Regions from separate parts of the Rouxiella badensis genome, predicted to be linked through region 2. Evidence: predicted binding sites of a transcription regulator. Region 2 holds the regulator's gene; each other region holds the start of a gene.
What was found. Region 2 encodes PurR, which represses purine synthesis genes. Its sites were predicted from a motif close to CANGCAAACGTTTGCNTG; they were not measured.
Positions count from the first base shown of each region.

Region 1: the regulator PurR is predicted to act here: its motif matches at 1,846-1,863, upstream of glyA (serine hydroxymethyltransferase).
Region 3: the regulator PurR is predicted to act here: its motif matches at 1,840-1,857, upstream of purT (formate-dependent phosphoribosylglycinamide formyltransferase).
Region 4: the regulator PurR is predicted to act here: its motif matches at 1,632-1,649, upstream of guaB (IMP dehydrogenase).

Region 1 covers NZ_CP114062.1:150,848-154,059, forward strand. Annotated here, with positions in the region: gene glnB (nitrogen regulatory protein P-II) at 1-302, shown strand, start outside; gene hmpA (NO-inducible flavohemoprotein) at 394-1,584, opposite strand; gene glyA (serine hydroxymethyltransferase) at 1,969-3,212, shown strand, end outside.
Region 2 covers NZ_CP114062.1:2,313,339-2,316,550, forward strand. Annotated here, with positions in the region: gene O1V65_RS10675 (C40 family peptidase) at 59-970, shown strand; gene cydH (cytochrome bd-I oxidase subunit CydH) at 1,114-1,203, opposite strand; gene purR (HTH-type transcriptional repressor PurR) at 1,539-2,564, shown strand; gene punR (DNA-binding transcriptional activator PunR) at 2,613-3,212, opposite strand, start outside.
Region 3 covers NZ_CP114062.1:2,419,132-2,422,343, reverse strand. Annotated here, with positions in the region: gene pabB (aminodeoxychorismate synthase component 1) at 1-130, opposite strand, end outside; gene O1V65_RS11190 (YoaH family protein) at 281-463, shown strand; gene purT (formate-dependent phosphoribosylglycinamide formyltransferase) at 521-1,699, opposite strand; gene cspE (transcription antiterminator/RNA stability regulator CspE) at 1,954-2,163, shown strand; gene dbpA (ATP-dependent RNA helicase DbpA) at 2,363-3,212, shown strand, end outside.
Region 4 covers NZ_CP114062.1:194,044-197,255, reverse strand. Annotated here, with positions in the region: gene guaB (IMP dehydrogenase) at 103-1,569, opposite strand; gene xseA (exodeoxyribonuclease VII large subunit) at 1,750-3,138, shown strand; gene O1V65_RS01090 (glycoside hydrolase family 31 protein) at 3,152-3,212, opposite strand, start outside.

The DNA of each region.
Region 1 (3,212 bases), 2.2 Mb from region 2:
TGGATGATGTGCGTGAAGCACTGGCTGAAGTGGGTATCACCGGGATGACCGTGACTGAAGTGAAAGGCTTTGGTCGTCAGAAAGGCCACACTGAGCTATACCGTGGTGCTGAGTACATGGTCGATTTCCTGCCTAAAGTTAAAATCGAGATCGTTGTGGCTGACGATATCGTGGACACCTGCGTGGAAACCATCATGACCACCGCGCAGACCGGCAAAATTGGTGACGGTAAGATTTTCGTATTCGACATCGCGAACGTGGTTCGTATCCGTACCGGCGAACAGGACGAAGAGGCTATCTAAGCGCTCTTTGCGGGCTGGTCGTCACCGACCGGCCCCCGTTTTCTGCTCGCAGACCCTTTCATCGCCTCCGGCTGTTCAGCCCTGAACTCGCCTATAAAACCTTATGTGGGCCAAAGCATTCGTAGTGAATGTTGGCAGCGTCAATGCCTGTTTCAATCAGTTGGCGTGCGGCAAACTGCATGAAACCGACAGGACCACAAAGATAGAACTGCATTCCGGCAGGCACCAGACGGTCTTTTATCGCCGAAAGGTCGAGCAAGCCTTTATGCTGATAGTCCTCGCCCGGCCTGTCTTGTTCGTCAGGATGCTGATACCAGACCTGCGTTTCCAGCAGCGGCAACCCCTTCTCTAAACCCTTCACTTCGTCGGCAAAGGCGTGCACCTGGCCGTTTTCTGCGGCGTGGATCCATTGAATTGGTGCCCGATGATGCTGTGCCGCCAGCTGGTTGAGCATGCTCAGCATCGGGGTTTGGCCAACGCCAGCTGAGATAAGCGCGACGGGGGTCTGCGGAGTCACGTCGAGACAGAAATCGCCGTGCGGCGGCGCGAGACAGACCCTATCGCCCACCTGCGCCTGCTGATGCAGGTAGTTGGAGACCAGACCATGGGACTCCCGTTTCACCGCAATACGATAGGTTTTGCCGTTCGGGGACTGGGTCAGCGAATACTGGCGAATTTCCTGATTCTCAAACTTTTCACTCTGCACGTAAACCGACAGGTACTGACCGGCCTTGAATCCGGCGACCGGCAAATTATCGACCGGCTCCAGCTCAAAACTGGTTATCAGTGAACTCTGTGGTTTTTTCTCTTTGATGCGAAACGCACGGGTGCCTGTCCAACCACCGGTTTGATCGGCGCTGTTCTGATAGAGGGCGGATTCGCGCTGAATAAACACTTCTGCCAGGACGCCGTAGGCTTTTCCCCAGGCATCCAGCACCTCCTGACCCGGGCTCAGCAACTCGTCCAGCGTTGCTAATAGATGAGTGCCCACCGCCTGATATTGTTCAGGCTGAATGTTCAGGCTGGTGTGTTTCTGTGCGATGCGCTCGACGGCGGGAAGCAGCGCGGCAAGATTCTCAATATTGGTCGCATAGGCGCAGATGGCGTCAAACAGCGCCTGGCGTTGGTCACCGTTACGCTGGTTACTCATGTTAAACGTGTCTTTTAGTTCGGGATGATGCGTGAAAAGTCGGTCATAAAAATGTGCGGTGAGTTTCGGGCCGGTAGCGGTAAGAAGGGGAAGGGTAGATTTGACGATAGCGATAGTTTGACTGTCAAGCATGAAGAGCTCCTGAGGGCACGGTCCAATGGCGTTAAGCCACTTTTCGGTTGAATGTTTCACGGTTAAAAATCGTTAAACTTAAAGATGCATTTTAAATGCATGTTATTACCGGGGCCGTAGTTTGTAAATACCCTTAGAAATTAAAAGGAGAAGCAGCACGCTGCGTGCTGGCTCACAAAGCTGAAATATTTGCATGCAAGAATGAAGAAAAGTCCCTTGAACGGGCTTTGTGTATCTCAGATCAAAGCCTTGCCCCAGCTGAAGCCAATCGTTTGCTTAAAAACCTGCGACTGAGACTATGCCAAGGGGGTAAAAACAGTTTACACTGTTGCCCAGAACCCATCTGGGGCGTTTTTTTTAAGTTTGTTGAGTCAGGAGATGCAGATGTTAAAGCGTGAAATGAACATTGCCGATTATGATGCCGAGCTGTGGCAGGCAATGGAGCAGGAAGTTGTACGTCAGGAAGAACATATCGAGCTGATCGCTTCAGAGAACTACACCAGCCCACGTGTTATGCAGGCTCAAGGCTCACAGCTGACCAACAAATACGCCGAAGGTTATCCGGGCAAGCGCTACTACGGTGGCTGCGAATACGTTGATATCGTTGAGCAACTGGCTATCGACCGCGCGAAAGAGCTGTTCGGTGCTGACTACGCAAACGTTCAACCTCACTCCGGCTCACAGGCTAACTTCGCGGTATACACCGCGCTGCTGCAACCGGGCGACACCATTCTGGGTATGAACCTGGCACACGGCGGCCACCTGACTCACGGTTCTCCGGTTAACCTGTCCGGTAAGCTTTATAACGTTGTGCCTTACGGCATCGACGAAAGCGGCAAGATTGATTACGAAGATCTGGCGCGTCAGGCAGAACTGCACAAACCAAAAATGATCATCGGCGGCTTCTCTGCGTTCTCCGGTATCGTTGACTGGGCTAAAATGCGTGAAATCGCAGACAGCATCGGCGCATGGTTCTTCGTTGATATGGCTCACGTAGCGGGTCTGATTGCCGCAGGCGTTTACCCTAACCCGGTTCCACACGCACACATCGTGACCACCACCACGCACAAAACTTTGGCTGGCCCACGCGGTGGTTTGATCCTCGCTAAAGGCGGCGACGAAGACCTGTACAAAAAACTGAACTCCGCGGTGTTCCCGGGTGGTCAGGGTGGTCCTCTGATGCACGTGATCGCAGGTAAAGCCGTCGCGCTGAAAGAAGCGATGGAACCTGAGTTCAAAGCTTACCAGCAGCAGGTTGCTATCAACGCCAAAGCGATGGTTGAAGTGGTGCTTGAGCGCGGTTACAAAGTGGTTTCTGGCGGGACTTCCAACCACCTGTTCCTGCTGGACCTGGTTGACAAAGGCCTGACCGGTAAAGAAGCCGACGCTGCACTGGGTCGCGCAAACATCACCGTGAACAAAAACAGCGTGCCTAACGATCCTAAGAGCCCGTTCGTAACCTCTGGTGTGCGTATCGGTACCCCAGCTGTGACCCGTCGTGGCTTCAAAGAAGCTGAGGTTCGTGAACTGGCTGGCTGGATCTGCGACGTTCTGGACAATATTAACGACGAAGCGACCATCGAGCGCGTTAAGCAAAAAGTTCTGGATATCTGCGCACGTCATCCTGT
Region 2 (3,212 bases):
CGGGAATACTGGGACATCTTTTGATGTTTAACTTCGGCCTAATATTGGTAGCGACGCCATGCGTTTAATGTTTACGCTTTTTGTGCTGCTGTTTACCCAGCTCTTTTTGAATTTGGCGAATGCTTCGCCAAGTCATCGCGTCTCCGCCAAACAGGCCGAAACGCACGTAAGCCAGGCAAAGCCTGATGAGCGACGAAAGCGAAAGGTCGTCGCGAGAAGCAATAGAAAGACCAAGACTGTTCCGGTGAAAGAACAATCGAAAGCCAAAGAACACAGCAGGACGAAAGAGAAAGTGCACGGGAAGGCGAAAGTCGAGCACAAGCATCCTACCAGCACTAAACTCGTCAGGCACAAGGCCGAGAAGCCAACCGCTTCCAGGCTCGCAAGACACAAGGCAGAGAACTCGAAGAAAGAGATAAACTCGATTAGCCGTTCTCTGGCTGCTACCACTAACGTGGTCTGTGCGAAAGAAGGCAAAAAAGCCTACGGACGACACCGAAAGCATAAAACAAAAGAAGATACCTGCACCCCGTTAACGCTGAGTGCAGCGCACAAGAAAAAGTATTTGCATGCTAAAGAAACCGCGATGAACAAGCTGATGCACCAGGTCGGCAAACCTTATCGCTGGGGTGGAACCTCCCCGAATACTGGTTTCGACTGTAGTGGCCTGGTTTATTACGCGTACAAAGATTTAATGCGTATTAAAATGCCTCGCACCGCCAATGAGATGTACCATTTGCGCGATGCGGCCCCGGTTCCACGCGGTGAGCTTGAGTCTGGTGATTTAGTGTTCTTTAGAATTACTAAACGCGGCGCGGCGGACCACGTAGGTGTTTATCTCGGCAACGGTAAGTTTATTCAGTCACCGCGCTCTGGAGAAGACATCAAAATTAGTTATCTGGCAGATAACTACTGGCAAGACCACTACGTTGGTGCTCGCCGGGTCATGACGCCGAAAACGATTCGTTAAATAATGATTTCTCGCTTAACACCTGTGAATAGCATTTAACGAATGGTTTAAGCCTACCCCCTCTCGAGCGGGCGGTAAAATAGAAAAGGGCGATTTCTTTGATAAGAAATCGCCCTTTTTCGTTTCTGCCTGACGGCAAAAGATCAGTGCATGACGGCGGTAAAGCTGAATGCCACGATCGTCACCAGTGCGCACACCACGGTTATCAATGAGTATTTCAGATTGGTATCCACATAGACTCCTTGCCGGATAGAAGATTAAAAACCCTATATTTTATAAGCCTAAATATTTTGCGCGCTTTGCGTAAAAACGTCTACCGATCGTGCACCGATTTGCGCAACTTATCGCGAAAGCGCAAATTTGGCTTTCCCTTTCTTGAGATATAAGAGAAAATTAGCGGTTACCACGCTGTGTGCCCGGTCGGCGTTGTCCGACGCATCTTTCAGGATTCCTGAAACCACCCAACGAATTAACTGCTTAAAATGATTTATGCAGTTGAATGCACGCAGGCAAACGATTAACAAAAAACTAACGTGCTGAAAAGGGTTAGTTCAGGAGTGATTTTTACATGGCCACGATTAAAGATGTCGCTAAGCGCGCTGGTGTTTCGACTACAACGGTGTCGCACGTCATCAATAAAACCCGTTTCGTCGCCGAAGAAACTAAAGCTGCGGTTCGCGCAGCCATTAAAGATTTGCACTATTCCCCGAGCGCCGTCGCGCGTAGCCTGAAGGTGAATAACACCAAGTCCATCGGCCTGCTGGCCACCTCGAGTGAGGCGCCCTACTTCGCCGAAGTCATTGAAGCCGTTGAGAACAGCTGCTTCGCGAAGGGCTACACGCTTATCCTGTGTAACTCGCACAATAATCTGGAAAAGCAGAAAGCCTATCTGGCAATGCTTGCGCAAAAGCGCGTCGACGGCCTGCTGGTGATGTGCGCCGAGTATCCGGCCGAGCTGCTTGCCATGCTCGAGGAGTACCGTTCAATCCCGATGGTGGTGATGGACTGGGGCGAAGCGCAGAACGACTTTACCGACTCGATTATTGATAACGCCTTCGAGGGCGGATATCTGGCGGGTCGTTACCTGGTTGAACGCGGGCATCGCGACATTGGCGCCATTCCCGGTCAGCTGAACCGCAACACCGGCGGCGGTCGCTATCGCGGTTTCCTGAAAGCGATGAATGAAGCCAATATTGCCGTGCGTGATGAATGGGTGGTTCAGGGTGATTTCGAACCTGAATCAGGCTATCAGGCAATGCAAAAGATCCTCAACCAGAAGCAGCGACCGACGGCAGTGTTCTGCGGCGGTGACGTGATGGCGATGGGCGCGATTTGCGCAGCCGACGAAATGGGCCTGCGCGTTCCTCAGGATATTTCGGTCATTGGTTATGACAACGTGCGCAACGCGCGCTACTTCTCTCCAGCACTCACCACGGTACACCAGCCGAAAGAGCGCCTGGGCGAGATGGCCTTTACCATGTTGCTCGACCGCATTATTAGCAAGCGCGAAGTGCAGCAGACCATCGAGGTGAAACCCAAGCTGGTTGAACGCCGCTCCGTGGCCGACGGTCCTTTCCGCGACTATCGTCGTTAATTCTCGCTTTTCTGCGCTCCTCTCACGCCCGCCTTCGCGGGCGTGAGGCTATCTCAGCCATTCTTGATTCAGCGTTTCACTGTCCCCGAGATACTCCAACAACCAGTCTAGCGCCGGGGAATGATTTCGCTGGTCCCACGTCAGACAACACGGGCTTTCCGGAAACACGTTGGCAAGATTAAGCACTGCCAACCTTTGTTGCGCAATCCACGGCGCAACCCTATGTACTGGCAGCATGCCAACGCAGAGCCCTTCACAAAGGCAATCAATGGCGCAGGTCCAGTCCGGCACGACCAGACGACGCTGGTTGTCCAGCGTCCAGGTGTCGCGTTTGGGCAAATTTCTGGAGGTATCCTCTATACACAGCGCCGGATAAGGCCTCAGCGCATCATCGTCCAACGCCCTATTTTGTGCTGCCAGCGGATGCGTGGCGCTGACCACACAGTGCCAGGGTAAAGTCCCCATGTCCCTAAAGCTGAAACGCCCGCCGACCGGCACCGCGCTGGTGGCACCGATGGCGACGTCTGCACGATCATCGGCCAGCGCGTCCCAAACGCCGTTGAACACCTCTCCTTGAATCAATAACTCGGTGTCGGGGAAAGCGCGATAAAAATCGACCACCAGCTGCCGTATGCGATCGGGTTTTAC
Region 3 (3,212 bases), 110 kb from region 2:
GGACATGGTCGGCAGCGCCGGAGTGCAGCAGCATGGCCCAAGGCAGTGACGACAGGGAGGCAAAGCGCGTGAGCAGCGCATCAGGTTGATAATCTAATTTATAAAAATCAATGGATTGAACGGATGGCATAGTATTTTGAAAATTCCCGACACGGTGACAATGCAATTCCTGGCGAACCGATCCTAGCATAGATTTGATGTGGGTAGGTCATTGGCAAATTAAGGCGTATAATGTGCGGCTAAGCTCGCTTCACTATAGAAATAGAACAGGAACACATTCATGTTGACCGGTATGCCTTCACTTTCGCACTCAGAGCAGCAGCAAGCCGCTGACCGTATCCGCCAGTTAATGGAAGAGGGGATGAGCAGTGGTCAGGCGATTGCCGTGGTTGCGGCAGAGATTCGTGAAACCCACAAGGGTGACCGTGTGACGGTTATCTTTGACGATGAAGACGAAGAATAAGCCTTACTGAATATTTGGCCGTTGCACATCGACTGCACAACGGCCAGAAGCCAGGCGTTAACCCTTAACGACCACGGCTGCTGCTGCCTTGATTGCAGTTTCAACCGCTTGCTCAATGGTATCGCCGATTGACAGCGCAACACCCAGACGACGTTTTCCGCTGATTTCCGGCTTGCCAAACAAGCGCACCTGATTAGAACCCACTAAAGCCTGCTCCAAACCGCTGAAGCTAACGTTGTTGCTGGTCAGTTCCGGCAGGATGACGGCAGAAGCCGAGGGACCGAACTGGCGGATAGTGCCGATTGGCAGCCCGAGGAACGCGCGCACGTGCAGCGCAAACTCAGACAGGTCCTGAGAAATCAGCGTTACCATGCCGGTATCGTGTGGGCGAGGAGACACTTCGCTGAACACCACGTCATCACCGCAAACGAACAGCTCAACGCCAAACAGCCCGTGTCCACCCAGTGCTTCCACCACGTTTTTTGCGATATCTTTCGCACGCTCGAGCGCCAGACTGCTCATCTGCTGTGGCTGCCATGATTCGCGGTAATCGCCGTCTTCCTGACGATGGCCAATAGGGGCGCAGAAGTGAATACCGTCAATGGCGCTGATAGTCAGCAGGGTAATCTCGAAATCAAACTTCACCAGACCTTCAACGATGACCCGCCCCCCGCCTGCGCGGCCGCCAAGCTGCGCATAGTCCCACGCGGCCTGCAACGTTTCTCCACTGCGGATCAGACTCTGGCCTTTACCGGAAGAGCTCATGACCGGCTTGATGATGCACGGATAACCAATTTCCTGCACTGCCTGTTTGAAGCTGGCTTCATCATCGGCAAAACGGTAGGTCGAGGTTGGCAGTTTCAGCGTCTCGGCCGCCAGACGACGGATGCCTTCACGGTTCATGGTCAGGCGCGTTGCTTCGGCGCATGGCACCACGTTATGACCCTGCTTTTCCAGCTCAACCAGCATGCTGGTAGCAATAGCTTCAATTTCCGGGACGATAAAGTCAGGACGCTCTTTCTCGATAAGCTGCTTGAGCGCCTCGCCGTCCAGCATGTTGATCACATGGCTGCGGTGGGCAACCTGCATTGCAGGCGCGTCGGCGTATCTGTCGACGGCGATCACTTCCAGACCAAGACGTTGGCATTCAATAGCCACCTCTTTGCCCAGTTCGCCAGAGCCCAATAACATGACGCGGGTCGCGTCGGTGCGCAGTGCAGTTCCAATGGTTAACATAGCTGGATACCTAACTCGTTGTCGGTGATGAAAATATCGGTCGTAAAATCGCGTTTTGGGCACCCATTCTGCGTGGCAGATTGCGGTGACAGAGGACGTTGCGAAAATAGTTGGCGGCATTATATAGGAAAAAGTCTCACCACGAAAACGATTGCGCACCTGCGCCAGTATTTGCGTGCGGGGCGCGAATGTGCGTTAATAGTCGGGCATTCGCGATCGAGGCGGATGCTTTTTGAATAGTAAAGGATAGTAAAATGAGTAAGTTAAACGGTCAGGTAAAATGGTTCAACGAAAGCAAAGGCTTCGGTTTCATCACTCCAGCTGATGGCTCTAAAGACGTTTTCGTTCACTTCTCTGCAATCAACAGCGATGGTTTCAAAACCCTGGCTGAAGGTCAGAACGTAGAGTTCACCATTCAAGACAGCCCACGTGGCCCGTCTGCTGCCAACGTCGTCGCTCTGTAATCAGTCACTTCTGGCTTACTTAAGCCAACTGATCATTAGATAACGATTTTCTAAAACCCGCCTGCGTTGCGGGTTTTTTTGACTCCAGTCATTAGCGCTAAGGCGCAATATCCCCTTCTCTGTTATTATCTAAAGCATTACATGGCGCTGATAGCCTTGCGCCGCTTCGTTTTTTTCGCCTTACATAAGAGTTATCGCCTTGAGCACGCATTCTTTCTCCACACTGACTTTGCCATCCGAACAAATTTCTAACCTCGAAGAACTGGGCTACGCCCAAATGACGCCAATTCAGGAAGCCTCTTTGCCTGCCATCCTGCTGGGTCAGGACGTGCGCGCGAAAGCCAAGACCGGCAGTGGCAAGACCGCTGCGTTTGGTATCGGGCTGTTAGATAAAATTACTGTCGGCGATTTCTTCTGCCAGGCGCTGGTGCTGTGCCCAACGCGTGAACTGGCGGATCAGGTCAGTAAAGAGCTGCGTCGTCTGGCGCGTTTCACCCAAAACATCAAAATCCTGACCCTGTGCGGCGGCCAGCCGATTGGGCCACAGCTTGACTCTCTGGTGCACCAGCCGCACATCGTGGTGGGTACGCCGGGCCGTATTCAGGAACATCTGCGCAAAGGCACCCTGAAGCTTGACCAGATGAAAGTGCTGGTGCTCGATGAAGCTGACCGCATGCTGGATATGGGCTTTAGCGAAGATATCGAAGACGTGGTGAGCTATACGCCGCCGTCTCGCCAGACGCTGCTGTTCTCCGCGACCTATCCGGAAGGCATCGAGCGCATCAGCAATAAATTCCAGCGTCAGCCGCTGAACGTGGAAATAGAGGGTGGCGAAGACGTTGCCGACATCGAACAGGTATTTATCGAAGCCGACCGCCACAGCCGTTTGTCGCTGCTGACTGCGGTGCTTTATCAGTATCAGCCGACCTCGTGCGTGGTTTTCTGTAACACCAAACGCGATTGCCAGGAGATTGCCGATACGCTGGCCAGCAAGGGCATTAGCGTACTGGCGTTGAACGGCGACCTCGAGCAGCGCGACCGCGACCGCG
Region 4 (3,212 bases), 2.1 Mb from region 2:
AGGGACTTAGGCGAAAAAAGCGCAGTTTACATGCGTAAATGAGCATTTTTGAGCCTGAGTTCAACGCAGTATTGCCGAAGCGCAGCAGCCCCAATAACCAAATTAAGAACCCATGCGATAGTTTGGTGACTCTTTGGTAATGGTTACGTCGTGTACGTGACTTTCCTGAATACCCGCGCCGCTGATACGAACGAACTCAGCCTTGGTGCGCAGGTCCTGGATAGTAGCACAACCGGTCAGACCCATACAGGAGCGCAGGCCACCCATTTGCTGGTGAACTATCTCTTTCAGGCGGCCTTTGTAGGCAACGCGACCTTCGATACCTTCTGGTACCAGTTTGTCAGCGGCGTTATCGCTCTGGAAGTAACGGTCTGAAGAGCCTTTGGACATCGCACCCAGTGAGCCCATACCACGGTAAGACTTGAATGAACGCCCCTGGTACAGTTCGATCTCACCTGGAGATTCTTCGGTACCTGCCAGCATGCCACCAACCATCACGCAGCTTGCGCCCGCCGCGATAGCTTTAGCGATATCACCGGAGAAACGAATACCGCCGTCGGCAATAACCGGAATACCGGTGCCTTCCAGCGCTTCAACCGCGTCAGAGACGGCAGTTATCTGTGGAACGCCTACGCCGGTAACCATACGAGTGGTACAGATTGAGCCAGGGCCGATACCCACTTTAACCGCGCTCACGCCAGCCTGAGCCAGTGCCAGAGCACCTTCGCCAGTCGCTACGTTACCGCCAATGATTTGCAGATCAGGATATTTTGCACGCGTCGCGCGAATACGTCCGAGAACGCCTTCGGAGTGGCCGTGTGAGGAGTCGATCAGCAGTACGTCAACACCTGCAGCAACCAGTGCGTCGATACGCTCTTCGTTACCAGCACCTGCGCCAACCGCAGCGCCTACGCGCAGGCTGCCGTTTTCGTCTTTACAGGCGTTAGGTTTACGCTCTGCTTTCTGGAAGTCTTTAACGGTGATCATACCCAGAAGGTGGAACTGGCTGTCGACAACCAGCGCTTTCTCAACGCGTTTTTCGTGCATTTTCTGCAGAACAACTTCGCGAGATTCACCTTCTTTAACGGTCACAAGACGCTCTTTCGGGGTCATGACCGCGGTCACTGGCTGGTCCAGGTCGGTCACGAAGCGCACGTCACGACCGGTAATGATACCGACCAGCTCGTTGCCTTCGGTCACCACAGGATAACCTGCGAAGCCGTTGATTTCGGTGAGTTCTTTAACCTGACGCAGCGTAGTTGCTGGCGTTACGGTCTTAGGATCGGCAACAACGCCGCTTTCATGCTTCTTAACGCGGCGAACTTCTTCAGCCTGACGCTCAATAGACATGTTCTTATGGATGAAACCCATCCCGCCTTCCTGAGCCAGGGCAATCGCCAGGTTCGCTTCGGTAACGGTGTCCATGGCTGCAGACAGCATAGGAATGTTCAGACGGATTTTAGAAGTCAGCTGAGTACTGAGATCGGCTGTGTTAGGCAGAACTGTGGAATGGGCTGGAACAAGGAGAACGTCGTCAAACGTTAGTGCTTCTTTCTTTAAACGTAGCATGGGCAATATCTCACCAAGGTGGTATGCGGAAAAGATAAAATATTGCAGCGAGAGTATACAGGCACTCAATCGTTTGCTCTAGTACTATTTCACATTTTTTATAAAAAACTCTTGATTACCTCGAACGTGCCTGTAGTATCGATTGATTAAGTCTCTGTTTTCGAATTTGATCTGGGTCACATGCCACTACCTTCTTCGCCACCGATTTTTACCGTGAGCCGCCTCAATCAGACGGTCCGTGAGTTGCTGGAAAACGAAATGGGTCAGGTCTGGCTCTCCGGCGAAATCTCAAACTTCTCTCAGCCCTCTTCCGGCCACTGGTATTTCACGCTAAAAGATGCGCGCGCGCAGGTTAAATGCGCGATGTTCCGCAACAGTAATCGCCGCACCCCTTTTCGCCCGCAAAATGGTCAACAGGTTCTGGTTCGCGCGTCGATTACGCTGTATGAACCGCGCGGTGATTTCCAGCTGATTGCCGAAAGCATGCAGCCTGCCGGTGACGGACTGTTGCAGCAGCAGTTTGAGCAGTTGAAGCAGACGCTCTCCGCCGAAGGGCTTTTCGACACCGAACACAAACAGCCGCTGCCCTCCCCGGCTCAATGCGTCGGGGTCATTACCTCTGCCAGCGGCGCGGCGCTGCACGATATCCTACAGGTGCTGAAACGCCGAGACCCGTCTCTGCCGGTGGTGATTTATCCTACGGCGGTTCAGGGCGTCGACGCGCCGCTGCAAATCGTCAGGGCTATCACTCTCGCGAATCAACGAAACGAGTGTGACGTGCTGATAGTCGGGCGTGGCGGGGGGTCGCTTGAAGATTTGTGGAGTTTTAACGACGAACGCGTCGCACGGGCGATTTTCGCTAGCCGTCTGCCGATTGTCAGCGCCGTCGGCCATGAGACCGACGTGACTATCGCCGATTTCGTCGCCGACCTGCGCGCCCCGACTCCCTCGGCCGCCGCCGAACTGATCAGCCGAAACCAGCTTGAGCTGCTTCGTCAGATTCAGTCACAGCAGCAGCGTCTGGAAATGGCGATGGATTACTATCTGGCGCAGATGGCACAGCGCTTTACGCGACTCAACCATCGCCTCCAGCAGCAGCATCCTCATCTGCGTCTGGCACGCCAGCAAACCGCACTGTTCAAACTGCGCAGCCGCCTGGACGAGGCGATGCAAAATCACCTTCGTCGTCTGCTGCGCCGTGATCAGAGCCTGCAACAGCGTTTGAGCCAGCATCAGCCGCAGCGCCGCATTCATCAAATGCAGCAGCGGGTGCAGAAGTTACAGTATCGTCTTCAGCAGGCGATGACGGCGCAGCTCGGCGACAGTCGCCAGCGCTTTGGCACCGCCTGTACCCAGCTTGAAGCGGTTAGCCCGCTGGCAACCTTGGCGCGCGGTTACAGCGTGACCACCACGCCGCAGGGGGAATTACTGAAGCATACCGCGCAGACGGCACCGGGCGCGATGCTCAAGACTCGACTGGAAGACGGCTGGATCGAGAGCGAAGTGAAATCAGTCACCGTCGAGAAAAAACCGCGCAAGCGCGCGGCCGCCAGTAAAAAAACCGACTAACGCAGAACAGGCCTCACCACAGCAAATAGCTGGAGGTCTTCTCGCCCTCAATCCATACTTCGCGCGTTTCTCCG